DNA from 3 places in the Brevibacillus jepli genome. Region 2 is predicted to be linked to each of the others. Evidence: riboswitches for the same ligand, from Rfam matches in the RefSeq annotation. Region 2 holds a riboswitch; each other region holds the start of a gene.
The links. A riboswitch is a leader RNA that binds a small molecule or an ion and turns the genes downstream of it on or off. The one in region 2 is predicted to bind cyclic di-GMP.

Region 1 (10,859 bases), on a different contig from region 2:
GTGGCGAATCGGACCGCTTGTGAAAGGAAGTGGAAGTTATGGCAAAATCGTTTGCGTCTTTTGGGTTTAGACCGGAGCTGATGCAAGGGATTCAAGACCTGTATTATAAAGAACCGACACAAATTCAAGAGGAAGCCATTCCTCTCATTATGGAAGGCAAGGACCTGATCGGACAAGCTCAAACCGGTACGGGAAAAACAGCGGCGTTCATGCTGCCGATCCTTCATGGATTGCAAGAAGGAAAACGTGACATTCAAGCGCTCATCCTTACGCCGACCCGCGAGCTTTCCATTCAGATTGCAAAAGAAGTGGAAAAGCTGGGCAAACACCTGAATGTAAACGTGCTGTCCTTGCACGGTGGAACGGATATCGACAAGCAGCTGAGTAAGCTGAAAGAAACGGTTCATATCGTCGTTGGAACTCCAGGACGTGTACTGGACCATATGAAGCGTGGCTCGCTCCACTTCGGACGTATCTCCACACTCGTGCTGGATGAAGCCGATAAAATGATGGAAATGGGCTTTTTGGAGGATGTGGAGCAGGTGATTGTCCACACCCCATCTCAGCGTCAGGTGCTGCTGTTCTCCGCTACGATGCCTGATTTGGTGAAAAGACTGGCGCACCGCTTCATGGATCAGCCACCGCATATCAAAATCGAGGGCAAGCAAAAAACGGTTGAACGCATTGAGCAATTTTACTATGTGGTTAACCAGAGCGATAAGACCGACGCGCTCGTCGATGTGCTGGAGCAAGAGCAGCCGTTCTTGACCATCGTGTTTGCGAATACGCAGGTACGCGTGCAGCAGCTGACTGCTCGCCTGCAGGAAAATGGCCTCTCAGCGAAAGCTCTGTACGGCGATTTGTCGCAAAACAAGCGGGAACAACTGATGAAGCAATTCCGTGAGATTCGTTTCCAATACTTGATCGCGACCGATATCGCTGCTCGTGGACTCGATGTAGAAGGCGTTACACATGTCATCAACTACGATTTGCCGAATGACGTGGACAGCTACATTCACCGCGTTGGACGTACGGGTCGCGCGGGACAAAAAGGAAAAGCAATCTCCCTCATCTCTCCTCGTCAGAAAAACTTGATGGCTCGTTTTGCCAAAGCGACGAAGGCTTCGATCGAAGAAAGAATTTTGCAGGCAGGACGCCATCTGGATGCCGGACGTCGTCAGCGCGCGGAAGAACGGGAAGCTCATTTCATTGAGCTGCGGGCGCAACAGGCGAAGGAGCAGCAGAAGGAAAAAGACAAAGAGTTCTCTCCTGTACGTGAAGCCTTGAAGAAAAAGACGAAGGTAAAACCAGGCTACAAAAAGAAGATGGCGCGTGAGCTGGGTGAACTCCAGACACAGTACGAGAAAAACCGCAAGAAGGCAGAAGCGATTGCGGCGCGTAAAGCAGGTAAATCCGCGAAGCCAGCCGATGCCAAAAAAGCAGGTAAAGGTGGAGCAGCACGCTCTGCTAAGGGTGGAAGACCATTTAATCAATCCGCGGGGAAATCAAGAGGAAAATAAGAATTGAAGAGGCTGCCCAGATTCGAAAAGGATCTGGGCGGTTTTTTTTGTAGAAAATGAAACAACAAGGAAGTTCTTGACTTTATACCCGACTAGAAGGTTTATACTCAGATCGAATGAATGGGAGAGAAGTTGTGGAATTGTTCAAAATCAGCGAGTTTTCCCGATTGAGTCGAATTCCGTTGCAAACGTTGCGCTATTATGATCAGATTGGGATTCTAAAACCAGCAAAAATTGATGATACGACCGGGTACCGATACTACTGTGCCGAACAGCTTCTGCAGATCAATCGAATTGTCATCTACAAAGAATTGGGGTTCTCATTGCAGCAGATTGCGCAATTGCTTCACGAGAATATTCCAGCCGAGCAAATTCGGGGCATGCTGAGACTCAAAGAAAATCCTATACAGCAATGGGTGTTGCTGAAGATATTCCTTGGCTGTTTCAAATATTCGACAGTTTGCTTGATGCCAGTCTGAAATCATCCTTGACTGGTCCCAAAACAGTGCTATGGAAGGAAACCGGAACGAAGGACCAGCTTTTCGAATTTGGCGTGGGCTACGCCATTAAAACACAATCTGTCAAACTGCCAGAGCAAATGGAACGAAGCTTCTTGCCTGCCGAGACAATGGCTACGCTACTATTCCGTTCGGATTCGACCTTTAAAGAATCAGCTTGCCTGGATCTGGCTACGTGGATTGAACAGCGCTGGTTACACGCATGATCCAAGGGCTCAGCCGAGGAGTTGCCACTGTTGATGCGATGGCCGTATCTACACGGCTTGTTGAAGAAGGCAATCGTGGGCGAGCAATCGGCATCATTTTGATGGGATTGAGCAGCTCGCTTGTATTGGCCTCCCAGTCGGCACTTTTTTAAGTGAAGTGATGGGCTGGAGACTGCTGTTTATTTTTATTGGACTGCTGAGCTTGGTTCCACTGCTTGTCATTTATAAAAAAGTCCCGCCTATAAAAGCGCAGGAAGCTATAACACCGCGGGCACAGCTGGCTGTTATAAAAAATAAGATGATTTCTCGGCAGCATTATTTTAGGAAAACGCCCCAAAATGATTCGGATGACAGAAAAAATAAAAGCTAAACCATATAAATTCTTTAAAAAATACAGCAATGGTGTCAAATTCCTTTTTATTCTAAAGAAATTGGTATAATCATGATAAAAAGGAGGGGGCACCACTATGGACCGGATTGATGAACAAATCCTCCGCTTACTGCGGGGAAATGGCCGAATCACAAGCTCAGACATTAGCAAGCAGGTTCATCTGTCTGTACCTGCTGTCTCCGAGCGAATACGCAAGCTGGAGGATACGGGACTCATAAAACAATTCACGGTGAAGCTGGATCGGGAACAGCTAGGGCTTCACCTGATCGCATTCGTCATGGTACAAATCGAAAAAACTGAGCACATCGCTGGCTTTCGTACAACGGTCATGCAGTCTGAGTGTGTGCTGGAATGCCACCATATCGCGGGCGCGTACGATTATTTGCTGAAGGTTGCCCTCAAGGGAACAACGGAACTGGAGCGGTTTATCTCTGAAACGCTGAAGCAAGTAGAAGGCGTGAGCAAGACGAATACGATGATCGTCCTGTCTTCCATGAAAGAGGAGATGTAAGACCGATGGCAATCTGGAACGGTTTGTTATTCGGGATGATGCTTCAGCTATCGGTTGGTCCCGTTTGTCTGGCAGTGATGCATCGGTCGATGACCGGGCGATTGCGAGCTGCACTAATGATGGTGCTGGGTGTTGCGCTTGCAGATGCAATTTATATGGCGGGGGCGATCGGGGGATTGTCGCTGCTGTTACAGATCCATTGGATCAAACAAATGATGGTGTTTGCCGGAGCCATTATTCTGACATGGTTTGGGATTCAAACCTTACGTACGGGAAAAGGGAGAGAAGAAGACCAGCAAGCTTTCGTCAAGCAGACTCCAACTGGTCGAAACAGCTTTTGGTACGGGCTACTTCTGACGCTCGCGAATCCTCTGACCGTCGTATTTTGGGCAGGCGTATTTGGCTCGCTTTTGGCATCTGACAGTTTTCTTCATTCAATTGAGCTGTTCTTGTTTGCCTCAGGCTGTCTGTTATCGACCTTGTTGTTCCTTGGTCTGGTCGCCTTATCGGCTGCGTATTTGTCCCGTTTTTTACGTCCTCGATGGATCAAGCTTATGCATGTAGGAAGCGGCATTTTTCTTATCGTCTGTGCGATCGTTCTTGTTCAAAAAGGAGTATTCATTTGAAAAGATGTTTCACTCCATGAAAATGCGGGTAATAGATAGACGATAGAACCAAGAAGTCACAGGATACTTGCTTGATAAACGGCAGTCTGATGGGCAGAGGAATACCACCAATACCCGTACCAAACGCCACCATATGGGCGAGTTGCCCGTATTGTGGTTTTTTGCTGTCGAAGCATAACTTCTCATCTATCTGTTCTGACAACCAGAAGTATAAGGGGGAGCTGGGCTGCGTTTAGTCAAAAAGAACTAAAAAATTTCATTTTTCTTGTCACAATATGGCAGGTAGATGGATCAAATGAGCAGGCCGAAACGGTTGACTGGTACCATCAACCATACCATTTTGTATGGAGTGATCATCGTGAAAAAGAGACATGTTCAAATTTTGCTACCATTATTTTCGATCTTTCTGCTGTCAACGTTCCTATGGCCAACGGTTGAATATGCGAAAGAAGCACCTCCAACTGACTCGACCGGACATGCTCCGGCAGTTCTGACCTATCATCACATCGATGAAAAATTAGATTCATCTGCTACGATTACCTCTGAACTTTTCAGAAGCCATCTCAAGATGTTGAAAGAGAATGGCTACAATGTAATCGGGATGGAACAATTATTGGAAGCACACAAACAAAATAAAGCGTTGCCAGCCAAATCTGTTGTACTTACCTTTGATGACGGATATGAAAGCTTTTACACGAAAGCTGCCCCCCTGTTAAAAGAGTTCGGGATGACTGCTACAAACTTTGTGGTTGTGAAATCAACCGACCAGAAGAACCCAAAGGAGATTCCGCATCTAAGCTGGGATCAGATGCGGGAATTGGAGCAGCAGGGGTTGACCTTTTACTCGCACACCTACAATTCTCATCAAAAAGTACCAACGGATAAAAATAATAGTAGAGGACATGCGTTGACGAGTCGCAAGTATTTGGAGAAAGAGGGACGGACGGAAACGCACGAAGAGTATCATCAACGGGTAAAAGCGGATCTCGCTCTGGCAAATCAGCGTCTTGTCGAAGAGCTGGGTAAGCAGCCTGCTCTTTTGGCTTTCCCGCACGGAGCCTATGATCAAACAGTGCTGGACATGTGCAAAAGCCTCAATATTGAGTTGATGTTTGCTGCCAAAGAAGGAGAGCATTTTCCTGGTAGCAAGCTGCTGTATCGGATTAATGCAGGGGCTCCTTCCATGTCGGACGAGGACTTGGCGAAAAAATTGGAAAAGCATTTCCGGTAATTACAAGCATTTTGCCGCATAGCACTGAGTTGTCTGTATAAAATAGTGTTTTCCTCCCATGAGATTTGGGTAATAGATAGGAAGATAGAACCCTTTCTCGTGAAAGTTACCTTAGTACAGGGTGTGAGGAGAACCAGTGATGACGACGGATACGTGCTTGAAATGCGGCAGTCCGATGGGCCGTGGTGAGTACAGTTGCCAGGTTTGCGGAGAAAGCGAGATGCAAGACTACCAAATGATTCGCAATTACGTGAGAACTTATCCGAATTCGAATGCGATGCAAATTGCCAATGCAACAGGGATTTCGGTTTCAAAAATATTGCGTTATATAAGAAATGGTTCATTGACCGTCGTAGACAATCCGTCCCGCAGAGGGCGGTCATAAGAAAAAAGAAAAGCTCACAAGCAGGCACGAATGGATTTCGCGAAGCTTTGTGAGCTTTTTGTATTCTGGATGCAAGTAATTACAACCAGCGAAGACCCTTTGGATAATGATTTTTGAGCTGCCCCTCTGATTGCTTGCCCCAGCCGATGGAGAACCCATCTACAGTAACCAGCGTCCAGCCGTTTTCACCTTCACGCATGAGTGCCTCTCCTTTTACATACCGTAAAATTTCAGGCTCGTCTGTACCATATGAAGCGACACGGGCAACCTCCGCAGGTGAGAGGGCCAGTGCCAAGGCATGTGCGGGTTCGAGTCGGTTCTTTTTCACGGTTCCTAAGTGCAGACCGACACGTGCGACCTTGAGCTTGTCCCAATCGAGCTCAGATGCAGGTGAGTAGTAGAGCTGCTCCCCGAACAAGAGAAACGCCGATTCATCATCGAACTGTTTGGAGAGTGCAGGGATCGCCTCCTCCGCGAAATTGCGCCAGGCAGCCAATGCTTCCTTTCGGCCTGCGGGAGCGGATTTTGCCGCTCGCTTTTCTTTGCGCTTCCCAGTCGTTTCATGTACTTCAGCATCCTCACTCTTTTGCAGCTTGGCGAGGTAATGCCCTTCCCCCTGCAGACGATGCGGCCACAATCTGGCAGTCTGGCTGAGCTGCTCGTTCTTGGGGGAAGCCCACTCTGGTTGACCTTCAGAAAAGCAATCTGCATGTGGTAACGGGACGATCTCAAATTCCGGGTGACGGCCCAGGAAGTTAACCAGCGACTGCTCGTTTTCCAACGGTGCAAATGTGCAGGTGGAGTAAACCAATGTCCCGCCTGGCTTCAGCATAGCAGCGGCAGCTTCGAGAATATCCCCTTGCATGAGATGGCACTCGGTAACTTTTGCAGGGGACCAGTCGTCGATTGCTTCAGGTAGCTTGCGGAACATCCCCTCGCCCGAGCAAGGAGCATCCACCAAGATCCGGTCGAAAAACTGAGGGAAGCGTTCCTGTAGTCGTTCTGGCGTCTCGTTGGTCACGACTGCATTGGTCACTCCGCAACGCTCCAGATTTTCTGACAAGGCTTTTGCCCGAACAGGATGGATTTCGTTTGCCACAAGCATTCCTTGTCCACGCAAAAACGCTGCAAGCTGTGTCGATTTGCCCCCTGGCGCTGCACACAGGTCAAGAATTCGTTCACCGGGCTGTACGCCTAGTGCCTCAGCAGCGGACATTGCGCTTGGCTCCTGCAAATAGTACAGTCCTGCCGCGTGATAAGGATGCTTGCCAGGACGATCTGGTTCTTTGTAGCGAAAGCCATTTTCACACCAAGGGACTTCTTCCAGTGCAAACGGTGAGATTTTCAAGAAATCGTCACGTCCCACCTTTAATGGATTGACGCGCAAGCCGTGTGTCACAGGCTGGTCATACGAAGAAATAAATGCTTCGTAATCGTTCCCGAGCAAGGGTTTCATACGGTCGGTAAATGGGGTCGGTAATTTTTTTGTCATAACAGCCTCCGATGTCAGATTTTGGCCACATGGGAAAGGAAAAGATAGAATCATGGCGAATCATAGAGAATGAGGTGAGAGCAAATGAAAGGATCCCGTGCACAACGCTACCGCTCCCGGCGGAGGAATGACTCGGAAGTAAGCCGGTTTTGGATCATGGGGTTGCTGTTCTCACTGCTGGTGCTCGCTTTTGAATTCTTTATCGAAATACCCGCCGACGCAGACTGGCTGGTAGATATGGAGATGGCTTTGTTTTCGGCCAGCTTTACTTTACTTGCCTTTTATCTGCTCGGACTTACCTTTGCCTTTTCCCGCCAACAAAAGGCAGGGAAGATCAATCACCACATCATCATCTATGTATGGTTGGGTGCGATCTTGTTTCACTTGTTCCTGCTCATCAGCAACTTGTCCAATCAGCATGTATACAAGGCAGGGATCATTCTGTTTTTAGGACCCTTGTTTTTAACTGTCTACCATTTTATCACGTACTTGGCAGCTTTGCGCGAGGAGCGTGAGGAGCAGGAGGCAGCTACGACTGCTACGCTTGAACGTACGGCCTACCAGATGATTCTGGAGGGTGGGCGTGTATACAGTGAGCTGAGTCGCCTGAAAACAGAATATCCAGAAGTGGAGCAAATGCTTCGTGCCAACGATTTTCACGATAAACTGGAGCGCTACGCATTGGAAATGCAGCAGTATTTGCAGGCAAAGCATTTTGAGCGCAAGGACGTGGAGCTCTTGGAGGGTCACTATTATTTCTTGGAAAACTTGCTGAGCTTGGCGAAACAACATCCGGGAATAATCGAGTCCCGCGTTTATAGCCGCCGAGGTGACAATTGATGGGTACAGAGGAGAGGGAAGCGGATGTTTTGGAAAAAAGACAGAAGCCTGGCAGAAAAAGAGACAGCAGCGACGACAGCCATAAGCACAATGACAGGACAGCAAGACGCTTGGAAACATGAGCTTCGCGGTATTTACGAACAGATTGGTGCCATCCTCTCTTCGAATCAAGCGGTGAACGCCGAACACGATCAAATGGCGCGATTGGTGACGAGGATGAAGCGAGTCGTAGACAATATTCAGGCCGTTAACGAGCGGGATGATGAATCTGCGAGCCAGTTATCGGTTCGAGGCGAGCGCTTGTCGGATATCTGTAGACAATCGGTAGCACGTGCAGATGAAGGCAAGAAGGCCATGACGGACGTGGTGGAGGTCATGAGCCTGCTCGACAAAGAATCGGTCCATACGTCCAAGTCCATGAGCCGCTTGGAAGAGCGCTCTTCAGAAATTACGAGTATCGTCAAGGTGATCAGCGATATTGCCAATCAGACCAACCTTCTCGCTTTGAATGCAGCGATAGAAGCGGCGCGTGCGGGAGAACAAGGTCGTGGATTTGCTGTAGTAGCGGATGAAGTGCGGAAGCTGGCCGAGATGACAGGGAACTCGACCAAGACGATTGCAGAATTGATCGGCAAGATTCAGGAAGAAACAAAAGAAGCGTTGTCCAACAGTGAAAAAAGCAGCAGTGCGATCAAAAATGGACTTTCCACCAGCAAAAATGCAGCGGAGAAGACGGATCAGATCGTGAACGCTTTCCAGGCACTGAACGTCGAAGTGTCAGGTGTGATGGAAATCATCGCGCACCAAAAGCGTTTTGCTGACGAAGTGTCCCAGCATGTAAGGGATGCAAACGGCTTGTTGGAAGAGCTGAATGAAGGCTTGACCAAGCACGTAAGGGACGCAAGCGCGGTAGAGCAAATGCTCGCGACGAGCGTAAAGGATGTCAAAAAAATATTGTGATCATAAGCTAGTTGAATCAGGAGTCCGTATCCAAGCGATGCGGACTTTTTGGTATTTGTTTACATTATTTCACTAAAAATTAACATGTTTTCGTTTGACTATTAGGAATTGAGTACTATAATCAAGGTAAGATTCTCCATTTCCTTCCTTTTTTCGACAAAAGAATATCCACATTCGCTATGAATGGGCAAACCCATTGAAAATTGGGGACGCAAAGCCACGGGCCTAATGTACGAGTTACGATGGCAGCCGGGTTGCCAACTAGCAAAGCTTTTTGCTGTATGACGGCTCCTTTCATGCGAAAGGGGCTTATTTACATTACTTTACAAAAGGGAGAGGTTATAGCATGTCAATCCTTCAAACACTGGACAAGCAATACATCAATGGGGAGTGGCGCGACGGACTTGGGGCGAAGACATTGCAAGATATCAACCCTTACAACGGGGAAGTCATCGCAGAATTCAAGATGGCAAACCTGGAAGATATCGATGCGGCTTACAAAGCTGCTGCCAACGCGAAAAAAGAGTGGGATGAAGTGAACGCCTATACCAAATCCCGAATGCTAGAGCGCGCCGTTCACTATATCGAGGAGAACGAAGAAGAAATTATTCAAATCATCATTCGTGAATTGGGCGGAACACGGTTAAAGGCATTTTTCGAAATCGGGCTTGTGAAGGATATTATTCGCGAGGCGGCTACGTTCCCAGTGCGTATGGAAGGGAAAATTCTCCCTTCTCCCGTAGATGGAAAAGAAAATCGCTTGTATCGGATTCCGGGAGGGGTTGTCGGTGTGATCAGTCCGTTCAACTTCCCGTTCTATCTGTCGATGAAGTCAGTAGCGCCAGCTCTTGGTGCGGGCAATGGCGTCGTACTCAAACCGCATGAGCATACACCAATCACGGGTGGGACACTCATCGCGAAAATTTTTGAAGAGGTTGGTCTGCCAAAAGGCTTGATCAATGTAATCGTAACGGATATTGCTGAGATTGGTGACGGTTTTGTCTCCCATCCGATTCCGCGCATTCTTTCTTTTACAGGCTCCAGCCAGGTAGGAAGCCATATTGCGCAAGTGGCAGCGAAGCATTTTAAAAAGGCGATTTTGGAGCTGGGCGGAAATAGTGCCCTGATCGTTTTGGAAGATGCGGATCTCCAGTATGCCGTTAATGCTGCGGTATTCAGCCGCTTTACCCACCAAGGTCAGATTTGCATGTCAGCTAACCGGGTACTGGTTCACCAAGATGTCTACGATCAATTCCTCGATCTGTATATAGAAAAAGTATCTGGGCTCAAGGTGGGCGATCCGAATGATCCTGACACAGTGATTGGTCCACTTATCAATCAGCGACAAGTCACCAACCTGATGGCAACGATCGATGAGGCGATTCGTGAGGGAGCGGTTCCGGCACTGAAAGGGGAAGTAAAAGGAAACGTGGTTGAGCCAATCGTTTTGACGGGGGTTACCACGGATATGTCGATTGCTTCCAAAGAACTGTTTGGGCCGGCTGTTTGCATTATGTCGTTTGCTTCCGAGGAAGAAGCGATTCGCATGGCGAACGAGACGCCATTTGGTTTATCCGGGGCGATTCATACGCGTGATCTGGAGAGAGGTGCCCAGATGGCAAAACGAATGGAGACCGGCATGATTCACATCAACGATGGAACGATCAATGACGAGCCAATTGTAGCGTTCGGCGGTGAAAAGCACTCCGGATTGGGACGCTTGAACGGTCAATGGAGCCTGGAGGAGTTTACTACCCTGAAATGGATTTCCGTTCAGCATAAGCAACGGCAATTTCCGTATTAATGCCAGCAAAATATTGAGGTGAAGACGGTCATGAACGGATACGAAGAATGGAACGAAGCGGAACAAGCAGGGAAGGAAAAAAACGCGGAGCTGCTTGAAGCATTCATCAAGGTTGCCCCGTATTTAAATGATTTGATCACCGATGACATTACCATTGGGGTCTATGACACGGAGCGGCTGTTGCGCAATGTGCCTGCCAAAACATTTTCGCTGCAAGTGAAGCCTGGCGATCCACTCCAGGAAGGAGATGTGATCACCAATGCGATTCGAAAAAACGCCAAGCAGGCGATGATGGTACCGAAGGAATTGTTTGGTTTTCCTCTCGTTGCTCGGGCGATTCCCTTGCATGATCAGAATGGAAAAGTCATCGGCGGT
Region 2 (10,859 bases):
GCTGTAATCGTACCATGCAATGGCTGAAAAAGCAAACTGCATATATACCCAAATTACCCGATTTTGTGCTGATTCAGTCAGAAAAAATAAGAAAGCAGCCCAGGATCGGGCTGCTTGTCTGTCATGGAATTATTTTACCCATTTGTTATAAAGCTCATCAAACATTCCTTGCAGTTTCATCTCGTCCATCCACAGATCCAGGTAGTTAGCAAAGATAGCGTCTCCGCGATGGATCATGTATGCTTTTTCACTCTTCGTGAACGGGTTGTCGGTCAGAGCTGGATACAGGCGAGGATCTGCTTTGGAATAAACGATCGCTTCCAGCGTATCTGTGATCATCACATCGTACTTTCCGCTCGCTACCAGACCAGGAATGTCGAGGTTGTTTTGTTCAACCGTCACGGTTGCTTTTGTCAGATGCTCACGAACGAATTTTTCGTTGGTGCCACCTGGATTCACACCAATGCGCACCTCTGGCTTGTTGATGTCTGCTACACTCTTGTACTTGTCCTTGTCTTCTTTGCGAATGAGTGGAGCTTTACCGAACTGAATGTAAGGATCGCTCATGTGCGCTTTTTTCTGGCGGTCTGTGTTGCGCGTTACGCCTCCGACTGCGATATCGAATTTATCAGCCAGCAGATCGTCCATCAGTGTCGGCCAAGAGGTTTGTACAAAACGAGCCTCTACTCCCAGGCTTTTAGCGAATTCTTTCATCGCATCGATATCGTAGCCTTCAAATTCGTTTGTCTTTGGATTCAGATATGTAAACGGTTTGTAGTCACCTGGCGTACCTACGAGGATGTAGCCTCTCGCAATGATTTCATCCAAACGGGACTCAAACTTCTTCGCTTCCTGTTTTTTAGCAGCTTCAGCAGCTACGGTTGGGACAGGCTTAACCGCCGTTGCGGCAAAAGCACCTGTTCCTCCTGTCAAAAGCATAGTAGCAGCGAGTGTGCTCGCCAAGATTGTCTTTGTCATTTTTTTCATTTTGGTTTCTCCTCCTGATATTCGGTAATGAATTTAGTTATAAGAAACAAACTCCATCATCCCCTAATGGCATCCCCCCTCTCAAAGGAAAAGGCCTTACAGGGTAAATCTGCCTATACCTTGCTGTAATTCTTCTGCTACTGCATTCAAACGCTCGACAGATTGGCCAATTTCCTGGATGGCTTGAAGTTGCTCCTTGGTTGCCTTCACCACTGTTTGCGCATCAAGTGAGGCATGCTTGGCAATGTTATGCATTTCATCCACAGAGGCACTCACCTGTTGGGAGCCTGCTGACATTTGTTCAGATGCTGCGGATACTTCCAAAATGTGTGCTGCCACGTTTCGGGAGGATTCCAAAATATGCCCAAAAATATCGCGAACCTCTTCGACCAATTGAATACCATGCACGGCATTTTGGTTGCCCTCGTTCATGACCTCTACCGCATGACGAGTATCCTGCTGGATTTCCCCGATCAGCATGGCGATTTTGGATGCCGATTCTTCGGATTGGTTCGCCAGTTTTTTCACTTCTCCAGCAACCACGGCAAAACCACGTCCATGCTCGCCAGCGCGTGCTGCTTCGATCGATGCGTTCAACGCCAACAAGTTAATTTGCGAGGTCAACTGACTGATCGTATCGAGAATTCCTTCGATTTCTTTGGAGCGATTGTTTAGCTGCTCGATGGCTACCGTCGCCTTCGATGTTCCCTCGCCAATGCTTCCCATCTGACGAACCGCTTGCTCTACCACGGCTGTCCCTTGCTCAGCCTGCTCTGTTGCTATCTGGGCAGCCTCTGAAACATGTGCGGACGTCTCCGCGATTTTTACGATGCCAGCAGCCATGTCATTCATGGACAAGGCGACATCCTGCGAGCTGGTGGCCTGTGCCTCGGCTCCCTCAGAAATCTGAGCGATAGACATTCCGATTCGATTAATGTTTTCCGTCGCTTGTTTAATGCCTGCAGACACTTCCTGACTAAAGCCCTGTACCTGATCTGACGACAGCGAAACGCCTTCGATCAAATTTTTCAAGTGCGATACGGTTTGGTTAAAGTCGCGCGACAGAACTGCAATCTCATCTTTTCCTTCAACAGTTACCGTCTCAGCCAAATTCCCCTGTGCCACTATATTTACAGCTTGATTCAGACGCTCAATTGGTTTGACCATGCGCACAGCCAAGATATAAACCAGAACAACACCAATAGCCAGCACGATGAGAGATATGACCATCAATTGCATCGACAGCGCATCAACCGGAGCATGCAGCTCAGCGATCGGTGCAGTGATGTAAACGCCCCAGTTCAGATTGGTAGGAGCATAGGAAACAAACCGCTCTGTATTCTCCCATTTGTACTGAGCGATTCCATGGTTCCCCTTCTTGATATCTTCAAAGGCTGTTTGAAGTTCGAGAACGCCCATGTTAAGAATCGATTCCTTCAGAATGTACTCGCTCGTCGGATGGTAAATGAAAGTCCCCGTTTTGCTTACTAAAAAAGCGTAGCCATTTTGCCCAAATTTCTCTTGGGACACCTTTTCCTGAATTTCATCGATCGGTATGGTGGAACCGATATAACCGTATTGACGATTGTCTTTCATCAGCGGAACGACAAGCGTCACGATGTTATTCCCTGTCCGTTTAGAAACCACAGGCTCAGATACGACAACTTTGCCTTCCCCTTTGTTGGCTTCAATAATATGCGGCCGATCCGAAATATCGGTCACTTCTCCCTTGAAGTTGATCACTTTCTTACCAGTCAAATCATGTGAAAAAAAGAAAGTCTCAAACTGCGGATTTTTCTTCTGGGCTGTTTGAATCAGCTTCAGGTCTTGTTCGAAATTGTTATCTTCAGAGATCATCCCTCCAACCGCTCTTACAATTTCAATTTTTTCCTGCATGAAACTATCGATTCGATTCGAGAGGTTACTGGCTGACAACTCAGCTTCTTTGTCCAGACTGTCTGCCAGTAGATTGGAAGCACTCCAATAGCTTGCACCGCAAACTGTGCCCAAACTTATGACCAACAGCAAGCACAAAACGATAATTAGCTTATTCTTCAAACTATTTTTCATACCGAACCACTTCTCCCTTCTCTTCTTTTCAACAAAAAAAAGACTGCCCACCGACAGTCCATCATGACTACGGTATGGCAACCCGGCTGTCCTAGCTGCGAAAATCATAGATTTTCGTCCTTAGACCCGTGGCTTTGCGTCCCTGCTTTTCAGCAGGTTTGCCTTTGTCATTCCTTGTTGGTTTTTAATTAAAGTCCACATTTTTCAATCTCACCTTTCTTTTCCCATAATTTCTCGGTTATAAACCAAAAAAATGAAAAAAACTGACAACCTTTTACAGGTGTCAGCTTTTTGTCAAACTTTTTGATTAGCTTAATCCGATCACATGTCCATCCTCGTCTACATATAACGATTCCGCAGCCGGCTTTTTCGGGAGGCCTGGCATCGTAACCAAGCTTCCGGTCAACGCCACAATAAAACCAGCTCCAGCCGAAATACGCACTTCACTGACTTGAATGGTGAAGTCAACAGGCGCCCCCAACAGATCGGCACGGTCCGTAAAGGAATAAGGCGTTTTTGCCATGCACACAGGCAGATGGGACATGCCCATTTCTTCTACCTTTTGCATCGTTTTCAACGCAAGCGGTGAAAAGACTACCCCTGATCCGCGGTAAACCTCTTTCACAACCGTCTCAATCTTGTCTTTTATGCTGAGGTCTTCCTCATACAAGAAACGGAAGGATGATGGACGCTCTGCTGCGCGTGTAACCTTCTCAGCCAGATCCACGCCGCCCGCTCCTCCTTCTGCCCATACCTTGGAGAGTGCCGCTTCGGCTCCGGCCGCTTGGCACAGTGCGATTACGGCATCGATCTCTGCCTGCGTATCCGTAGCAAAATGATTGATGGCAACCACTGCTGGCACACCGAACTTCTGGAGGTTTTCCAGATGTCGCTTGACGTTTTCGAAGCCTTTTTCCAGAGCAGACAAATTCTCCACTGCCAGGTCAGGTACTTTGACCCCGCCGTTGAATTTCAAGGACCGGACCGTAATCACCACAACAGCAGCCGATGGAGTCAGTCCTGCTTTTCTGCACTTGATGTCAAAAAACTTCTCCGCTCCCAGATCAGCACCGAAGCCCGCCTCTGTGACGACGTAATCCGCCAGCTTCAAAGCCGTCTTGGTTCCGATCACACTGCTGCACCCATGCGCAATATTGGCAAAAGGCCCGCCGTGAATGATGACCGGAGTCCCCTCGATTGTCTGTACAAGGTTTGGCTTGATCGCCTCCTTCAAGAGAACGCACATCGCTTCTACCGCATTGATTTCTTCCGCCCGTACTGGCTGATCATCGAAATCGTAGCCAATAATGATATGATTCAACCGCTCGCGCAAGTCTGCCAGATTCTCACTCAAGCACATAATCGCCATGATTTCCGATGCGGTCGTAATCATGAAGCCATCCTCACGCGTCATCCCATTGCCGTCACCCAAGCCGACAACAATGTTGCGCAGAGCGCGGTCATTCATGTCCATCGCCCGTTTCCAGACGATTTTCTTTGGATTGAGCCCGCGCGGATTGCCATGGAAAATATGATTGTCGATCATCGCTGCCAACAAGTTATGGGCAGCGGTGATCGCATGAATGTCCCCAGTAAAATGCAGGTTAATTTCATCTGCCGGGAGAATTTGCGCCTGCCCGCTTCCGGTTGCGCCTCCTTTGATCCCCATGCAAGGACCCAAGGACGGCTCGCGAAGCGCTGCAATTGTTTTCTTCCCGAGATAATTTAATGATTGTGACAGACCAATCGTCGTGAGCGTCTTGCCTGCCCCCGCCGGATTAGGGTTCATCGCTGTAACAAGAATCAGTTTGCCATCTGGGCGATCCTTCACTTGCTCCCATAGCTCATCTGATAGTTTGGCCTTATACTTTCCGTATAGCTCCAAATGCTCTTCTTCGATACCTGCAATCTTGGCAATTTCAACAATCGACTTCATGTTTGCCTCCCTGCCACACCAGAATATAATGCACCAGTTACCAATCTTCTACATTCTGCATCATCGTCCTTTCTCCTTTCCTCTTCGACACATTACGCAAAAGAAAAAGCCCACATTCCGACAAACGTTCAGAATGCAGACTTTGTTTTATTTTCCGAAAATTTTTCCCGGATTCAAAATGCCGTTCGGGTCCAGTACATGCTTCATGGTTTGCATGACGTCCAGTGCTTCTCCGTGTTCCTTGCGCTGGTATTTGATTTTCCCCACACCCACACCATGCTCTCCGGTGCAGGTGCCTCCCCGACTCAATGCGTATTCCACCAGATGGGCATTTACTTCCTCAGCACGTGCCACTTCTTCGGGATCAGTCAGATCTATCATCAGGATCGCGTGATAGTTCCCATCGCCGACATGGCCTGCAATTGCTCCATCAAGGCCAGCGCGATCAATGGCTAGTCTCGCGTCCACCACAGCTCCTGCCAGCTCGGAAATAGGCAAGCAGACATCTGTTACCATCAGCTTTTTGCCCGGCGATTTGTGCAGGAATGCATAAGCCAGGTTATGACGCGCATCCCAGAGCTGTGCCCTTGCCTTCGAATCGGTTTCAAACAAAAACTCCGTGCAGTGATGCCCCGCTGCAATGTTTTGGGCAAATTCGATATCATATCCCAGGCCCTGTTCACTGCCGTGAAACTCGATAAAGAGCGTAGGCGCTTCCGGGTAGCTCGTTTCCTTGTAAAGATTCACTTGCTGGATCGACCTCTCATCGACCAGCTCGATACGTGCTACCTGTATACCTGCTCCGAGAATATCCACGACTGTATCGACAGCATCCTGAACCGTCGGGAAGCTGGCACGTGCTGCCATCGTCGCCTCCGGGATTCCATAGACGCGCAAGGTCAGCTCTGTAAAAACGCCAAGCGTCCCTTCTGAACCGACAAACAGTCCTGTCAGGTGATAGCCTGAGGAGGATTTGGCAGTCATGCTTCCTGTACGAATGATACGACCATCAGCCGTCACTACCTCCAGATCGCGTACCTGATCTCGCATCACGCCATAGCGGACAGAGGTGGTTCCACTGGCATTCGTCGCAGCCATTCCACCCAGAGTCGCATCCGCACCAGGATCGACGGAGAAAAACAATCCGTGCTTTTTCAATTCTTTATTGAGCTGGGTACGCGTCACGCCCGGCTGGACCCTCACGAGGAAATCCTTCGGCCGAACCTCCAGTACCTGGTTCATCAAGGAAAAATCCATGCTGATTCCACCCTCATAAGGAATCGCGTGGCCTTCCAGACTGGTCCCCAATCCAAACGGTGTTACTGCAATGCGATTATCGTTGGCCAGCTTCATGATGTGACTGACTTCCTCTGCCGTCTGCGGAAACACCACTACATCCGGTAGATGCGGCGTATGGTACGACTCATCATGGCTGTGGTGCTCCAGCATCGTAGGATTGGTCGAGACCCGCTCTTCTCCAAGCAGTCCCACTAACGCTTGCTTGTAATCCACGTTGGTTCCCCCTCGTTACTTGCTCAAGTTGACCAGGAATAAGCTAATTTCAGGAATGTATGTGATGAGCAGCAAATCGACGATCATAATGATCAAAAACGGAATTACCGCTCGCTCAATCTCCGTATTCTGGAGCTTCGCAATATTTCCTGCTACCAACAAATTGATTCCAACCGGCGGAGTCAGCATGCCAATGGCAGAGTTGACGACCATGATCACCCCGAATAGCACAGGATCAATGCCCAAAGAAGTCGCGATCGGCAGCAGGATGGGCGTCAGGAGAATGATCGTAACCGCCGTTTCCATGAATGTCCCCAAAATAAGCAGTAAAATGTTGATGATGAGCAACGTAATGATCGTGCTGTCGGTAATCCCCAGCATGAATTGCGCAATTTCCTGCGGGATGTTTTCTCTCGTCATTAGATAACCAAATGCATTCGCAGTCGCGATAATGAGCATGATAACCGCTGTCATACTGGCAGCGCCCGTGAATATTTCCCCCAAGTCCTTCCACTTGATCTCTCGATAGACGAAAAGACCAACAACCAGACCGTAAATAACCGCTACGACCGCTGCTTCTGTAGGAGTAAAGATGGCTCCGTATATACCGCCGAGGATAATGATCGGCATGAGTATCGCCAAAATTGCGTCCTTGAATGCCAGCCAAATCTCTTGTGGCGTATGCTTCTCTCCGCCGCCCCAGCCGTTTTTCTTACTGATCCAATACGAATACAGGATCAGCGAGATCGCCACGAGAACGCCCGGCCCGATCCCGGCAATAAACAAGTCACTAATCGAGGCACTCGCTGCTACCCCGTATAAGACCATCGGCACGCTCGGAGGAATCATGACACCGATCGTTCCACCTGTTGCATGCAAGGCCGCAGAAAACCGGACATTATACCCTTTTTTGACCATGTGCGGGATCAAAATTCCCCCTACGGCTGCCGTCGTCGCTGCAGAAGAACCCGAAATAGCGGCAAAAAAGGTACACCCCATGACCGCCACTATTGCCAATCCTCCTGGCAGATTCCCGACAATCGTATTCGCAAAGCGAATCAGTCTGGCCGAGATTCCCCCTGTTTCCATCAGCTTTCCTGCCAGGAGGAAGAACGGGATCGCCATCAGCGGGAACGAATCTGTCCCGTTGAACATTTTCTGAATGACAACCAGAAGAGGGATGTTTCCCTCCAGCATAAACACGACAACTACTGATAACCCCAATGCAACCGCAATCGGTACGTTTAGGATCAGGAGAACCAACAGTGTCAAAAACAATATCGTACCCACAATCTGGTCACTCCTTCCCGGTAATGTCTTTCCACGTCACATGGATCACGTTCATGATGAGCAGAGCACCGCTGATCGGAATCACCATGTAAACATAGCCCATGGGAACGAGCAGAGTGGGTGAGGTTTGTGTCATGCTTCTCGCTGACAACAAGTAGCCTTGCTGAACCATGACGAGGAAGAAGATCAGACTAAACAAAGCGGCCACAACCAGCACCACTTTGTTCATGCGAGGCGACAAGTATTTTTGAATGTATTCCGTACCGATGTGTGCCTTGATGGCCATCGCGTACGCTGATCCGAGAAACGTAATCCAGATTAGCAAATACCGAGCCAATTCCTCCGTCCAGGCCAAGGGCTGATCGAGCAAAAATCGGAAAAGCACCTGCAGGAAGACAGCGATCACCATAATGGCTAGAAGAGCAATGATGAACAAACGAAGAACGCTGTTTATTTTGGTAACCAGGTTGCCCACACACAATCTCCTTTCGCAGGAAAAAGGGGAGAAAAGCCAGAGTGGCCCCTCTCCCTTCTGCCGTTTATTTCGTATTCACAATTTGATCCACCAGCTCTTTGCCGAACTGACCGGAAAACTTGTCATAGACAGGCTTCATCGCATCGCGGAAGGCTTGCTTGTCCACGTCCTCGGTAATGACTACACCTTTTGCCTGAATATTGGAGATGGCCTCTTCTTCCATCTTGATCATCAATTCTCGCTCGTACTGACCCGCTTTTTTGGCTTCTTCGGCAAGAAGCTGCTGGACATCTGCCGGGAGCTTGTCCCATACAGGCTTGCTGAACAAGATCATCGCTGCGGAATAAACATGTCCGGTCAAGGCCATTTGCGTCTGCTTCGATTCATAGAGCTTGTAGGTCTGTGCCACGATCGCCGGATTTTCCTGGGCATCTACGACGCCTTGTTGCAGCGCCGTCAGCGCTTCTGTCCAAGCCATTGGTGTCGGCTTCGCTCCCAATGCTTCGAATGCTGCCAGATGGATCGGATTTTCCTGCGTGCGTATCTTCATCCCGGCCACATCCTCAGGCTTCTTGATCACCTTCGTTCCGTTCGTAATATGGCGGAAGCCGTTTTCAGCCCATGCCAGCCCGACCAGATTGGCATTCTCCAGATCTTTGAGCAGATCCTGTCCGACTTGTCCGTCGAGCACCTTGTACGCTTGCTCACGGCTCTCAAACAGGAACGGGAGATCAAGTACACCCAGCTTCGGGTGGAAGTTCATCACAGGCGCAGTCGAGGTAATCGACATATCAGCCGTTCCAAAGGTCAACGCCTCTGTCAATTCACGCTCCGCTCCTAATTGGCTCAGCGGATACACCTCAATTTTCACTTTCCCGTTCGAGCGCTTGTCGACGTCCTCCGCCATTTTTTTCAATGCCAAATGGTACGGATGATCCTCCGTCAACGAATGCCCTGCTTTGAAAACATAGCTTTGTCCGTCACTTTTCGGTGCTTCTGTCCCTCCGGCTTGTCCCGCAGGCTGGGCAGTCTGTTGAGCGCCGCCTCCTCCACACGCCGCCAGTAATAAAGAAACAGACATGATGCCAGCCAGTACGTAGCTCCACTTCTTCCGAAACATGCGATAGTACCTCCTGTTGATCATTCGTTATTTTTTAAATATATTTAATAATATGAAAATTTTATACATTTGACTAGATGCCTCTTCCCCCGTCTACATTCATGACCTCGCCCGTGACGATTTTCGATAGATCAGAAGCCAAATAGATAGCTGCCTGCGCAATATCCTCAGGCTGAATCAACATACCCAATGGCACGCTGCTGATGAAAATATCTTTTTTCCCTGCCTCTACCTCCGCTGCATCTCCATTGATGAACTTGCCCAGCATTGGCGTCTCTGCTGGCCCTGGATTGATAACATTGACCCGAATTTGATAGGGAGCGAGCTCAATCGCCAGTGCCTTGCTCAACATGATTGCAGCTCCCTTGGACGCGCAGTACGCATTCAGCCCTGGACGCGCACGAATCCCGGCAATCGAAGCAATGTTGATGATGCTCCCTTTCCCCTTCTCCTTCATGTGGGGAACCGCATGCCTTGTCGTCAAAAAGATCGACTTCGTGTTCACAGACATGATGCGATCCCACTGCTCCAAGGTCAGCTCCTCAATGGGTGTAAACGCTTGGGGAACGCCCGCACAATTGACCAGGACATTTATCGAGCCGAATGCTTCGAGCGATTCCTTGATGAGTGCAGCGACGCTCTGATCGTCAGCCACATCGGTTTGCACCGCATGGCAACTCCCTTCTGGCAGCTCTTGCGCAACCGCTACTGCCGCCTCTTTGTTCAAATCAGCTAGTATGACGTTCGCTCCCTCGGCCGCGAACAGCTGGGCAATGGCCTTGCCCATTCCGGATGCGGCCCCTGTTACAATCGCTGTTTTCCCTTGCAAAAGCTGTCCTCTCACAGGTTGATCACCACCATTCGTTCTTCCGTCATCTCTTCGACTGCGTAACGCGGGCCTTCCTTGCCCAGTCCGCTGTTCTTCACACCACCGTATGGCATGACGTCATTGCGATAGGTCGATACATCGTTGATTACGACACCACCGTACGCAAGCACGCGTGCCGCTTTCATCGCGATGTTCAAATCACGGGTAAATATCCCCGCCTGCAAGCCGTACTCCGAATCATTGGCTTGTGTAAAAGCATCGTCGAGGTCACTGTACGGAATGATCGTGACGACCGGAGCGAACACTTCCCGGCAAACCACCTTCATCTCTGGCTTCGTATCCACCAACACAGCCGGATAGAAAAGCGCTCCTTCTCGTTTAACAGGCGAGAGTGATCTCGCACCTTGGCTAATCGCTTCCTGTACCCATTCCTCTGTACGGCTCGCTTCTTTTTCACTGATCATCGGTCCCACATCTGTATCCGGGTCTTCCGGGTCGCCTACCTTCAATTGATTAACATGCGAAATATACAAGTCGCTGAACTGTTGCATGACCGATTCATGTACATAAATGCGCTGGACAGCAATGCACGCCTGACCTGCATTGTGAAAGCTGCGAGCGGCTGTTTGACGAGCTGCCA
Region 3 (10,859 bases), on a different contig from region 2:
GGCTATACCCTGACGGTTTTTCGAATGAGCTGCAAAAACTCCTCTGCGTTCTCGATGTGAGGAGCGTGCCCGACATTTTCCATGACGATCTCCTGATAGGAGCCACCTGCTAGCTGGTATTGCTCCAGTACATGGCGAATTTGCGAGACCATCGGTTGAGGGGGATACTCTGCTTCTCCCGGCCATCCGGGCACATAGCCGAGCTTGCCCAATGTTCCAAAATCAGCAAGCGACTGATCCGAGATAATGGCGTCATCTTCACCGCGAATCCATACAATCGGACACTTTGGCTCTATTTGAACAATGCCGGACAAATTTACGTATTTAGGGGAGATCGCATTATTAATCCCTGTCGTTCCGGGACCGACACCAGGCCAATCGGTTACGTATTCAAATGCTCCGGGGTAAAAGCAGTCTCCAGTCCTCGTGGAGAGTATCGCATTCACATAACGGTCTTCCTGCTCTGGGGTAACTCGGAACGGGGGCTTGAAATAAAGCTGATTCATAACATTACGCGGGCTGGAAGGGGATTCATCGCCTATATCCTTGGCTGCTATCCTTTTGACCAGCTCAGCGTTGGCTGCTCCTCCGCCCGATCCAGCGAAGCTGCTGTAGCACGGGGTGCCAGATACATCCTTGGTTCCACCAAAGCCATAAGGAGACATAGGAGCGACTAAGGTCAAGGAGCGAACTTCCTGCGGGTAATCGATGGCATACTGCATCACAATCCCTCCGCCAAGCGACCAACCTGCTAGATGAACGGGTGTTGGCAAGTCCAATGCCTGAATAAACGAATGCAGGTCATCTGACCAATCTCGCAAACCGCGTGTCGCATCGATTGGCAATGCTTCACTTGCTCCATAGCCACGCATATCAGGAGCATACACACGATACTGATCACACAGAGCTGCGATGGTATCGTCCCAGAACAAATTGGCTGAAGCATTCCCGTGAATAAGGAGCAGCGGTTCTCCTTCGGGTGTGCCTGCTGTCAGATAGGAAACAAGCAGGCGATCGGTCTGAATGGTTTTCGTTTCGATACGTGCATCCATCATGACGTGCCTCCTTCCATTGTAGAGGATTAACTATCAGAATATTTACATTATATATCCACTTAGTTACAAAAAGGAAAAAAACCGCCTTTTGATAGGCGGTTGCTGGAATGCTACATATGGAGGCCACGCATTTGCTGTTCGATTTTCTCAAAGCCGCCAGATACCTTGACGACCTCGTCTTTTTGTTCGGAAACGAGAACAAGCACTTCTTCCAAACTTTCTTTGTTCTTGTCGGTAATATCTGCGTTGACTTCTACTTTTGCGCCAACTTCCTGGATCATGCTGTGGACATGAATGATGAACTCTTGCAGGTTTTTCGTTTTATCCGCGAAGTTTTGCATGTAGTTGTCCACATTGGTGAACATTTCTTGTACTTCGAGGATGCCTTCGCTATTTTTCTCAAAGGAAGTTTGCGACTCGGAAATCATATCCGATACGAGCTTCATTTTTTCGCGAATGGTCATGAGCAGGCTCGAAATCGATTCAGAGGATAGCTTGGAGGACTCAGCCAGCTTGCGTACTTCATCCGCTACGACAGCAAAGCCTCGGCCATGTTCACCTGCACGCGATGCTTCAATCGTGGCATTGAGTGCCAACAGATTGGTTTGCGCAGAAATCTCGGAAATGGTTTGAATGATTTTCCCAATCGATTCGGTTTCTTTATTGAGCTCTTGGATTAGCTGGTTCGTACCTTGGATGTCCTTGATGAAGCGTTCAAAGTCATTGCCGATGTTACCGATGCGTTTGCCGCTCTCATTAGTGGCTTCTTTGGTCGATTCTACGTACTCATGCATCTCCGTAACAGAGCGGGTCATGTCCTCAACTTGCAGATTCGTCGAGCTCATTTCCCGACGCAGCTCGTCCGTATTGCTGGTCTGGATCGTAAAGGACTGCATAATATCTTGCAGGGAAGCGACTGTTTCCACAGCACGAACGTTCACGCCATCCGTCACCTTATTCAAATTCTCTTGATAGTCTTGCATAGAGCTAAGTGATTCATTGATCTTATCCAGAACACGTTGCAACGATTCCTTCGAGGCAATCGCTTCTTGCTTTTGTTGCTCGCTTTCTTGCTGCAATCTGTTATTGAATACAGCATGCATCATGCTCGTGACAGATACAAAGCAGAACGTGAGCAGGAAGTACATCAGATCAAGGTTGGATGTCGAATGGAAAATCGTTTCTCGCTGTGTCAGGAAGTAGTAAGAGACAATACCCAATGTCGTTACAATCGTCAAAATATTGATGAGTCGGTCTTGATAAATCCCCATGACTGCTACAAAGAACATAATGGTCATGATGTTGATCATATGCGGGTCTAGTCCCACTACGATGAACATGAAGATCCCGATTACAGCGAAGTTGAAAAACTTCATGAAGGGCGCTGCTTTTTCACGGAAGCTCGGACGATTGGAGATGTAAGTAAACGGTGCTAGCACACCATACAAAATACCTAATACGGTTAGAACGAACGTGTACGGAACACCTAAAAAGAGGTTTAAGACCTGAACAACGGTAATAATACTTGCGAATACGATAACGACCCAATTGTTTCTTCTTCTCAACAGGTCAATGTTATCCATGTTACCCACCTACCTCGACTTTTACTTGGTTGGATGACGACGAATTGTACCAGGAATATTTGGGATCGTGCTTATTATCATAGACATCTTTTAGATGGAAGAGGGTCGGAATGGCATCGGCCCCTTTGTAAAAGACGATATCTCTGGTCTGAGTTGCCTTTACTTGATATTTCTTGTTAATGAACGTAAAAAAAGTCGGATCTGCTACACCGATTGCGTGGGTATAACCATGCTTTTCAGCGTAATCTATCATCAGGCAAATTCCTTTTTGCCCTAGTTGTCCGCGGTATTTCGGCAAAACAGCGAGACTGTCTACCTCCATTACTTTCATATCTGCTGTAACAACATCCTGAAAAAGTGATTTCATATAAGCACTTGATTTGGAAAAGGGTGTCATCTCAAATGTTCCACCTGCTTCACCATCTTCAGCGATTAAGAGGAACAGAGCAGAGCCTTCTTTTGCGTACTCCATTTCGAAGCCCATGCTTGTCCAGACTGCTTCTTTGATTTCATGAAACTTTGCTAAATCTTGTACGGTTTCTACTTGTTTGTACATAACTTCTCCACTCCATCATTTTCTCTGATTGAACCATGTTGTGTATGTTTGACGTCTCAAAAGTTATGTTTTACTATCCGTTATGAAAATGAAAATGCTTTCATCCTCCTTTCAAAAAAGTAAACACAAAAAAAGGCCGTTCCATACGTAATGGAACAACCGAAGCTACCAACATCGAAAAAATGGTCTCATGATGTGGCAACCCGGCTATCATGGTCAAAGACTGTAGACCCGTGGTTTTGCGTCGCCACCTTTCGATGACTTTGCCTTTTGCAATAGTTAGCAAAATTTGTAAATTGATGTCGAATTTTGCTATATATAATTATGCAAAATATAAGCCAAAAGAAATATCCTTGTCAAGTTTTGGTAGGAAAAAGTAACCAATTGTTCATAATGTATTTTCATGCAAATCACCCGTAACAAAAATTTTCCAACTGTCCGATAACTAGAAGGAATAGGAGGGGATTTCATGAAGGAAGTAAAAACGATTCAATTTTTCTTTTCCGGTGGCGAAACGATAAGCATCGAAACGACAGAACCGGAAGAAATTATTCAAATGGTCGCCAATCAGAACGACGGATGGCTTCAATATGATGATGTTGTCATCAACGTCAGAAATGTTTCGTATATCAAAGTGCGCAGCGCCGCGTAAGGATAGGAATTGCGCGTCAAGCTCTTCAGGAAAAAGCTCTCCCGATGTGTGGAGGGTTTTTTCGTGTTGGTAGTAGCGACCGCTGGTTATCCTATTAAATAGAAGAAAAAGGAGGGTGGCAAGATGACGTTGGAAGAAGTTATGCAGAAGCTCGAAGCAATGGGGACAGAGCAGACGAAAAAAACGTACTTGCGGCATGGGGCTAAAGAGCCTTTGTTTGGCGTTCGAGTCGGTGATATGAAAAAGCTGGTCAAAGAGGTAAAGCGTGATCAGCAGCTTGTCCAGGCGCTATATGATACAGGAAACTACGATGCCATGTATTTGGCCGGATTGACGGTTGACCCGAAGAGCATGACAAAAGAGCGGCTGCAGGCTTGGGTCAAGGCAGCCTCTTGGTACGCGCCCGCCGAATACACGGTTGCGAGTGTAGCTGCTGAGAGTCATTATGCGATGGAGCTGGCACGGGAATGGATAGATTCAAAAGATGAGATCATAGCTACAGGTGGGTGGAATACGTATTCGAACTACCTGTCAATTACCCCAGATGAACAGCTAGACAAAGAAGAAATCAAGCGGCTGCTCATGAAAGTGAAGGAGATGATTCACGAGGAACGTAATCGCGTACGGTACACCATGAATCAATTCGTTATTTCGGTAGGCGCGTATGTACCGGACCTTCATCAGGAAGCGCTAGAGGTGGCCGCAGCGATCGGCAAAGTGCATGTGGACGTTGGACAGACAGCGTGCAAGGTTCCTTTGGCTACGGAATATATCAAAAAGATAGAGGAACGAGGGAGTGTCGGAAAAAAGAAAAAGACGTGCATCTGTTAACCCGCATTTTTGTTGTTCAACTGGAGCATATTTCTAGGGTGCTTTTGTTTACTAAAGTATCGACTATTCCTTGCTAATGTGCTATCATGATACCTTGTTAACGTATTACCACTTTATCAGAGTAAAATATAGAGTAGTATGAACGAGGGGGAAATCACGATGAAAAAGATAGCATGGATGTCATTGTTGTTGAGCGCGATGGTTTCATTGGTAGTTGGCTGTTCCAGTGCAAATACTGGCGCAGACGCTAACAAACTGATCATTGGCATTGATGATAAGTTCGCACCAATGGGCTTCCGCGATGAGAAGAATGAGATAGTCGGCTTTGATATTGACTATGCACGTGCGGCTGGCGAAAAAATGGGGAAACAAGTGGAGTTCCAACCAATTGACTGGAGTTCGAAAGAGTCTGAACTAAACAGTGGACGTATTGACCTGATCTGGAATGGATATACGATTACGGATGAAAGAAAAGGGAAGGTTCTCTTTACCAAGCCGTATCTGAAAAACGCGCAGGTAGTCGTCACTATGGCAAATAGCAACATAGCAAAGCTGTCAGACTTGGCTGGCAAAACGGTTGGATTACAAAAGCTGTCATCCGCAGCAGATGCCGTAAATGCGAATGATATGAAAAATCAGGTCAAATCGATTACAGAGTATCCTGATAATGTACTGGCATTGAGCGATATGAAGATTGGACGCGTGGAAGCAGTCGTCATCGACCAGATTGTAGCCGATTATTACATGGCAAAAGAACCAGGAACCTTTAAGCTTCTGGAAGAATCGCTTGCACCTGAGGAATATGGAGTGGGCGTCAAAAAAGGTAACGAGGCGTTATTGAACGAACTGCAAAAAGCGCTGGATGCAATGAATCAGGATGGAACAGCAGCGAAAATATCGGAAAAATGGTTTGGCGAAAATCGCGTGTTGAAATAAACAATAGAAACGATGGCTTCGCCGAATGATTGGCGAAGCCACGCTTTATTATAAGGATTAGGAGCATACCGTATGAGCTTAGACTATATTATCTCCATTACCTTGCCGATGCTAGAAGGGGCGCAGATGACAGTGCTGCTGTTCTTCATTGCGATTCTGGCATCTATACCATTGGGATTTCTTATTACGTTAATGGCGAATAGCAGCAATAAAGGGCTGTCTTGGTTCGCGCACACCTATGTGTATGTCATGCGTGGAACGCCTCTGTTATTACAGCTATTGTTTTTTGTCTTTGGTCTCCCCCTCTTGCCAGTGGTGGGAGAATACTTGGTTATGGATCGCTTCGTGGCCGCATGCCTCGGCTTTGTGCTGAACTACGCAGCGTATTTCGCGGAGATTTTCCGTGGGGGATTGCTGTCGATTGACAAAGGACAGTACGAGGCAGCGCAGGTCCTCGGCTTTAGCAAATGGCAGACAACCAACAAGATTATTTTGCCGCAAATGTTTCGCGTGGCTTTGCCTGCGGTCGCAAATGAATCGATTACGCTCGTGAAGGACACAGCATTGCTCTATGCAGTTGCTGTCCCTGAATTACTTCACTTTGCACAAACAGCCGTGAATCGCGATTTTACAATCGTTCCGTTTTTTATTGCCGGAATCATTTATTTGTTGATGACGCTATTATTGACGTTGTTTTTTAAGTGGCTGGAGAAAAGGTTCAAATTCGAATAAAGGGCTGGCGCTATATGGACATTATTCAAGTATCCAATCTTAAGAAATCGTTTGGTAATCAAGAAGTATTGCGAAATGTCTCGTTTTCGGTGAGGAAGAACGAAGTCGTGGCAGTAATCGGGCCATCTGGCTCCGGTAAAAGCACGATGCTGCGGAGCTTGGTCAATCTTGAGCAGGTGAATGGTGGCAGCATCCGTGTGCAGGATGATTATTTGGTGAAGGACGGTGTTTATGCCAGCAGCCAGGACATCAAGCAGATCACGTCGAGAATGGGAATGGTCTTTCAGCATTTCAATCTGTTCCCTCATCTGACGGTGAAGGAGAATCTGGAGATCGCACCTAGAGTGGTCAAAGGCGAGGCGACAGAGGACATCCATCGCAAGAGTGCAGAGCTCTTGGAAAAGGTCGGCCTGTCTGATAAGGCAGACGCATATCCGGCCAAGCTCTCAGGCGGACAGAAGCAGCGTGTGGCGATTGCCAGAGCACTGATGATGAATCCGCAAATCTTGTTGTTTGATGAGCCTACGTCTGCGCTCGATCCCGAACTGACTGGTGAGGTCCTGCAAGTGATCAAGCAGCTTGCCCAGGAGCATATGACGATGATGGTTGTAACGCATGAGATGGGCTTCGCGCGAGAGGTGGCGAACCAAATCATGTTTATGGACAACGGGGAATTCGTAGAGTCTGGTACACCCGAGCAATTGTTTACAAACGCCCAATTTGAGCGGACAAAGTCGTTTTTGCATCGTGCATTAAAATAGATACGGAAAAATTGCAAATGCCCTCAGTGTCGAGCCGATCTGAGGGCATTTCGTTTATCCAGGCTACATTACCTGATAGCTCAAGTACCGTTTGCTAATGAACGAATGAAAATGATCGCTGAACGAGTCAGCATTCAAAAACGCATTGTAAGCGTAAGGAGTGACCCGACAGTAAACGACCTCTCGTCCATCGTGAAAACGGATGTAGAGGTGGCTTGCGGACAGATCGTAGCGAGTAGCTTTGATCAATTTCGATTCCAGTTCCTTGTATGTAATCTCTTGGGGGTCATTCTGACGGGGCAGAAATTGGCGGAAAAAAGATCTCAATTTACGTGCAAACTCCTTTATCAAAAAATCGGTTATCTATTTCTACGAGTCTTCATTTTACGCAAAAATTTGTATTCGGAATACAAAAATAGCACACCGATTGCAAAATAGGCTAAGAGAACCGTATTCAGAACGATCGTTGGAAAGTCGGCAAGCATGTAAGTTCCTCCTGTTAGAGAGAATGAAGTCACAAATAGGTTGTAACCTGCTCCAAAAAAGTGAAAATCTTCTTTTCGATTCGTTCTATGGGCCTATAATCTGGTTGTGTTTAGAAAAGAATGATCATCCGAAAGTATGTCGACTCATGAAAAAACTTGTCGAACATAGTCTATATTACCTATTTTATGGTTGTCAATAAATACATAGAATCAAAAACTATTACGATTCATTAATTTCCTTCGTTACATACCTTGTATCACGAGGTATTATGTGATACTCTCTAGGCATGTCTTGTGAAGGGAGCTGCTTTTGTGAATAAGGAGTTATTGAAAGGAAGCATCGATCTCCTGCTTCTCTCGCTGATCGCACAGAAAGATCAGTACGGCTATGAGTTAGCCAAAAAGATTCGTGATAAAAGCGATGAACTGTACGAGATCGGTGAAGGCACGCTATATCCTGCACTAAAGCGATTGGAGACGCAAAAGGCAGTGGAATCTTACTGGGGGGAAGCCAACGAAGGCGGACGCCGTAAATATTACCGGATCACCAAGACAGGCCAGGGCCTTCTTCAGGACAAGATGAAGGATTGGCAGAGCTTAAGCAGACTCATTATGCTTTGCAATGAGGGAAGTGAGTAAACGAATGAAGCTGGAAGAGTACGCAGAGCAGCTTGTCAGTCGCTTGCCTTGTTCCAAATGGGAAAAGCAGGATGTCAAAGATGAGCTGATGGATCATCTGAACAGCACGAAGAGTGAGCTGGTGGAGGAGGGCTATGAAGAACAGGAAGCCGTTTCTCTGACCATTCAACGATTCGGGCCGACGGGTGCAATTAGCCGGCAGCTGTCTGAATCGATGCCGCTTATCGATAAATACATCCGTAAATGCCTCATGGTCTTATTCTGGATGTATGTATCCGTCCTCAGCTATTACTTGCTGCTGTCGCTTGATCGATGGGAAAGCAGAGCTCGTATGCTTGAATGGAAGGAAAGGATGCTTGCTTATGGCGTCCCGCAGTATAGTGAGCCTTTTCTCAATACGAAACTATTTCAGACGTTGGTGGATTACGTATACCATTATGACAGATACAATGTCGATATATTGGTGTTCAATTTGGCAGGAAATGTCATCTTGTTCGTGCCGCTTGGGCTGCTGGTGCCGCTAGTGTTCTTCAGGTTCCAAAACATTCATCGTGTGTTTTTTCTCACGCTTGCAGTCAGTCTGCTCATTGAAATATTGCAGCTAATGCTTTCGTTAGGTAGCTTTGATGTCGATGATCTGCTGCTTAATGTAGTTGGGGGCCTGATTGGCTATGGGATGTTTCGCGTAGGGGCGGCCGTAATCTATAGGCGACGGAAAAGCAGCAAATTTGATGACGATTTGTCCGCCACATCGCCGTAGCAGGACCGAGCTCGCACCCATTTTTTTTTACATATGTACATCGTAATGCGATATACATAGTTATTCGATTTAGGAGGATTTCATGAAACGAACAGTGATTTTACTCATCGTTTTTGCGCTCATGCTTCAAGTAGTCGTTGGTTGTGAGAGCAATGCTGCTACCGGGCAGGTGCAGACGAAGCAGCACGCAGATTTTACTTTTGATGTGAAGCCAGAGACTTTTGAAGTATTCATCGAGAGAGACGGAGTGAAGGAAAGTGCTTCTGAGCCGATGCCTGCGCGTAAAGTAACGAATGTACAAAAAGGGGAGCAGGAGATCGCCTGGAGCTACCCAGACGATAAGCTGGATGTCTTGATCAGGAAGAATGACGATCACTTGCAGATCACTTTGACCTCGACAGGAGCAGAGAGCTTTTCCTGGCCGACGGTGAAAGGATCAAGCTATACTCTGCCTTTGGGAGAGGGGAAATGGATTCCTGCTGATGACAGCAAGTGGCAGTCATTTTTAAAGGAAGAGAGTCTTAGCTTTGCCGAGTCTTTCTCCATGCGCTTTTTCGCTGTGAATAAGAGCAAGTACGCGCTGATGTATGTCGTAGACAACTTGTTTAACAACACGGTTGATTTTGCTGTTGATCCGACGATTCGCTTTACGTTCTCGCATGAGTTCCCCACAATCAATCCGGACAAGACCTACGGGTTTCGCTTGTATGTGACAGACAATGATCCGGTCAGCATAGCGGGCGTGTACAAAGCTTATATCAAGGAACAAGGAGAGCTGCTAACCCTGGCTGAAAAAGCCAAAGCGAATCCGAATGTCGAAAAGCTGTACGGTGCTCCCCATTTTTACTTGTGGAACAAGAGCTTTCTATCTGTTCATGATGTGAAATGGAATGCGTTGAAGACGAAGCTGAATGAGAGCTTCATCGGGTGGCTGGAGCAGATCCTGGCTGGCAACGGAGAGGATGGAAAAGAAAGCATCCAGCAATTCCGGGAGATTCACAAGCAGGATTACGTCGCGGATTATCAAAAGAAAGCCATCATCAACGGACTCAATTATGTTTTGCGTTCGCGAGAGTTTTACAACCCGAAGCTCTTTACGAACGTCGATGGGAAGGCAAAAGAACTGATCGGAAAAGGGATTGACTCGTTGACTGAATCACAGCTGTACGACTTGAACAAAAGGCTGCTGAAAAGTGTGCTTAAGGATGTCGTTCCCCCGGTAGAAGAGTGGGGAAATGCCGACTCTACTGAGTTGCTAAAAGAAATGAAAGCAGCAGGAATCGACCAGGCATGGATCGGTCTGCCGGATTGGACTGCGGCCTACATGAAGCCGGAATTTATTCAACAGGCGAACGATACAGGCTATTTGATCGCCAGCTACGATTCCTACCATTCCATTCACAAGGAAGAAAATCCAGAATGGAACACGGCGATTTTCAAGGATAAAAGCTTGTATGAGAATGCGACGATTACGAAGAAAAATGGAGAAAAGAAGGCAGGGTTCCTACAACAAGGAAGATTGCTCAATCCGACCTTGTCGCTGCCTAGCGTGAAGCAGCGTATGGATGAAATCATGAGCAACGATGTGGCATTCAACTCGTGGTTTATCGACGTGGATGCAGCAGGAGATTTTAACGATGACTACACGCCGGAGCACACAACGACAGAAGCACAGGATATGCAGGCGAAGCTTAAGAGAATGGACTACATTCGCGATGAAAAAAATCTGGTCATTGGCTCTGAGACGGGCAACGACTTCGCCAGCCAAAGTATCGCTTTTGCCCACGGGATTGAGACGCCTGTTATCAAATGGGCAGATCCTGATATGCGTAAAAACAAGCAAAGCCCGTATTACGTAGGAGGCTACTG

Region 1: it holds a riboswitch for cyclic di-GMP, as region 2 does, so the genes downstream of both, yfmT (benzaldehyde dehydrogenase) here and AB1L17_RS21765 (methyl-accepting chemotaxis protein) in region 2, are expected to answer to the same signal.
Region 3: it holds a riboswitch for cyclic di-GMP, as region 2 does, so the genes downstream of both, AB1L17_RS24575 (GNAT family N-acetyltransferase) here and AB1L17_RS21765 (methyl-accepting chemotaxis protein) in region 2, are expected to answer to the same signal.

Annotation. Positions count from the first base shown of each region.
Region 1 covers NZ_JBFEFW010000005.1:11,546-22,404, reverse strand. Annotated here, with positions in the region: gene AB1L17_RS07125 (DEAD/DEAH box helicase) at 39-1,520, shown strand; gene AB1L17_RS07120 (MerR family transcriptional regulator) at 1,655-1,999, shown strand; gene AB1L17_RS07115 (hypothetical protein) at 1,933-2,244, shown strand; partial or broken gene AB1L17_RS07110 (MFS transporter) at 2,229-2,548, shown strand; gene AB1L17_RS07105 (Lrp/AsnC family transcriptional regulator) at 2,712-3,146, shown strand; gene AB1L17_RS07100 (LysE family translocator) at 3,152-3,772, shown strand; gene AB1L17_RS07095 (polysaccharide deacetylase family protein) at 4,068-5,003, shown strand; gene AB1L17_RS07090 (hypothetical protein) at 5,143-5,388, shown strand; gene AB1L17_RS07085 (RsmF rRNA methyltransferase first C-terminal domain-containing protein) at 5,468-6,880, opposite strand; gene AB1L17_RS07080 (hypothetical protein) at 6,965-7,720, shown strand; gene AB1L17_RS07075 (methyl-accepting chemotaxis protein) at 7,745-8,680, shown strand; cyclic di-GMP riboswitch class I at 8,857-8,942, shown strand; gene yfmT (benzaldehyde dehydrogenase) at 9,027-10,484, shown strand; gene AB1L17_RS07065 (methyl-accepting chemotaxis protein) at 10,515-10,859, shown strand, end outside.
Region 2 covers NZ_JBFEFW010000022.1:22,029-32,887, reverse strand. Annotated here, with positions in the region: gene AB1L17_RS21770 (transporter substrate-binding domain-containing protein) at 130-987, opposite strand; gene AB1L17_RS21765 (methyl-accepting chemotaxis protein) at 1,084-3,057, opposite strand; cyclic di-GMP riboswitch class I at 3,131-3,230, opposite strand; gene AB1L17_RS21760 (formate--tetrahydrofolate ligase) at 3,365-4,993, opposite strand; gene AB1L17_RS21755 (FAD-binding oxidoreductase) at 5,141-6,505, opposite strand; gene AB1L17_RS21750 (TRAP transporter large permease) at 6,521-7,795, opposite strand; gene AB1L17_RS21745 (TRAP transporter small permease) at 7,803-8,270, opposite strand; gene AB1L17_RS21740 (TRAP transporter substrate-binding protein) at 8,335-9,390, opposite strand; gene AB1L17_RS21735 (SDR family oxidoreductase) at 9,464-10,234, opposite strand; gene AB1L17_RS21730 (aldehyde dehydrogenase family protein) at 10,231-10,859, opposite strand, start outside.
Region 3 covers NZ_JBFEFW010000028.1:48,653-59,511, reverse strand. Annotated here, with positions in the region: gene AB1L17_RS24585 (alpha/beta fold hydrolase) at 3-1,055, opposite strand; gene AB1L17_RS24580 (methyl-accepting chemotaxis protein) at 1,166-2,638, opposite strand; gene AB1L17_RS24575 (GNAT family N-acetyltransferase) at 2,640-3,194, opposite strand; cyclic di-GMP riboswitch class I at 3,389-3,472, opposite strand; gene AB1L17_RS24570 (hypothetical protein) at 3,664-3,846, shown strand; gene AB1L17_RS24565 (DNA alkylation repair protein) at 3,970-4,677, shown strand; gene AB1L17_RS24560 (amino acid ABC transporter substrate-binding protein) at 4,837-5,613, shown strand; gene AB1L17_RS24555 (amino acid ABC transporter permease) at 5,686-6,345, shown strand; gene AB1L17_RS24550 (amino acid ABC transporter ATP-binding protein) at 6,360-7,106, shown strand; gene AB1L17_RS24545 (KTSC domain-containing protein) at 7,170-7,433, opposite strand; gene AB1L17_RS24540 (PadR family transcriptional regulator) at 7,904-8,230, shown strand; gene AB1L17_RS24535 (VanZ family protein) at 8,223-8,990, shown strand; gene AB1L17_RS24530 (glycoside hydrolase) at 9,073-10,859, shown strand, end outside.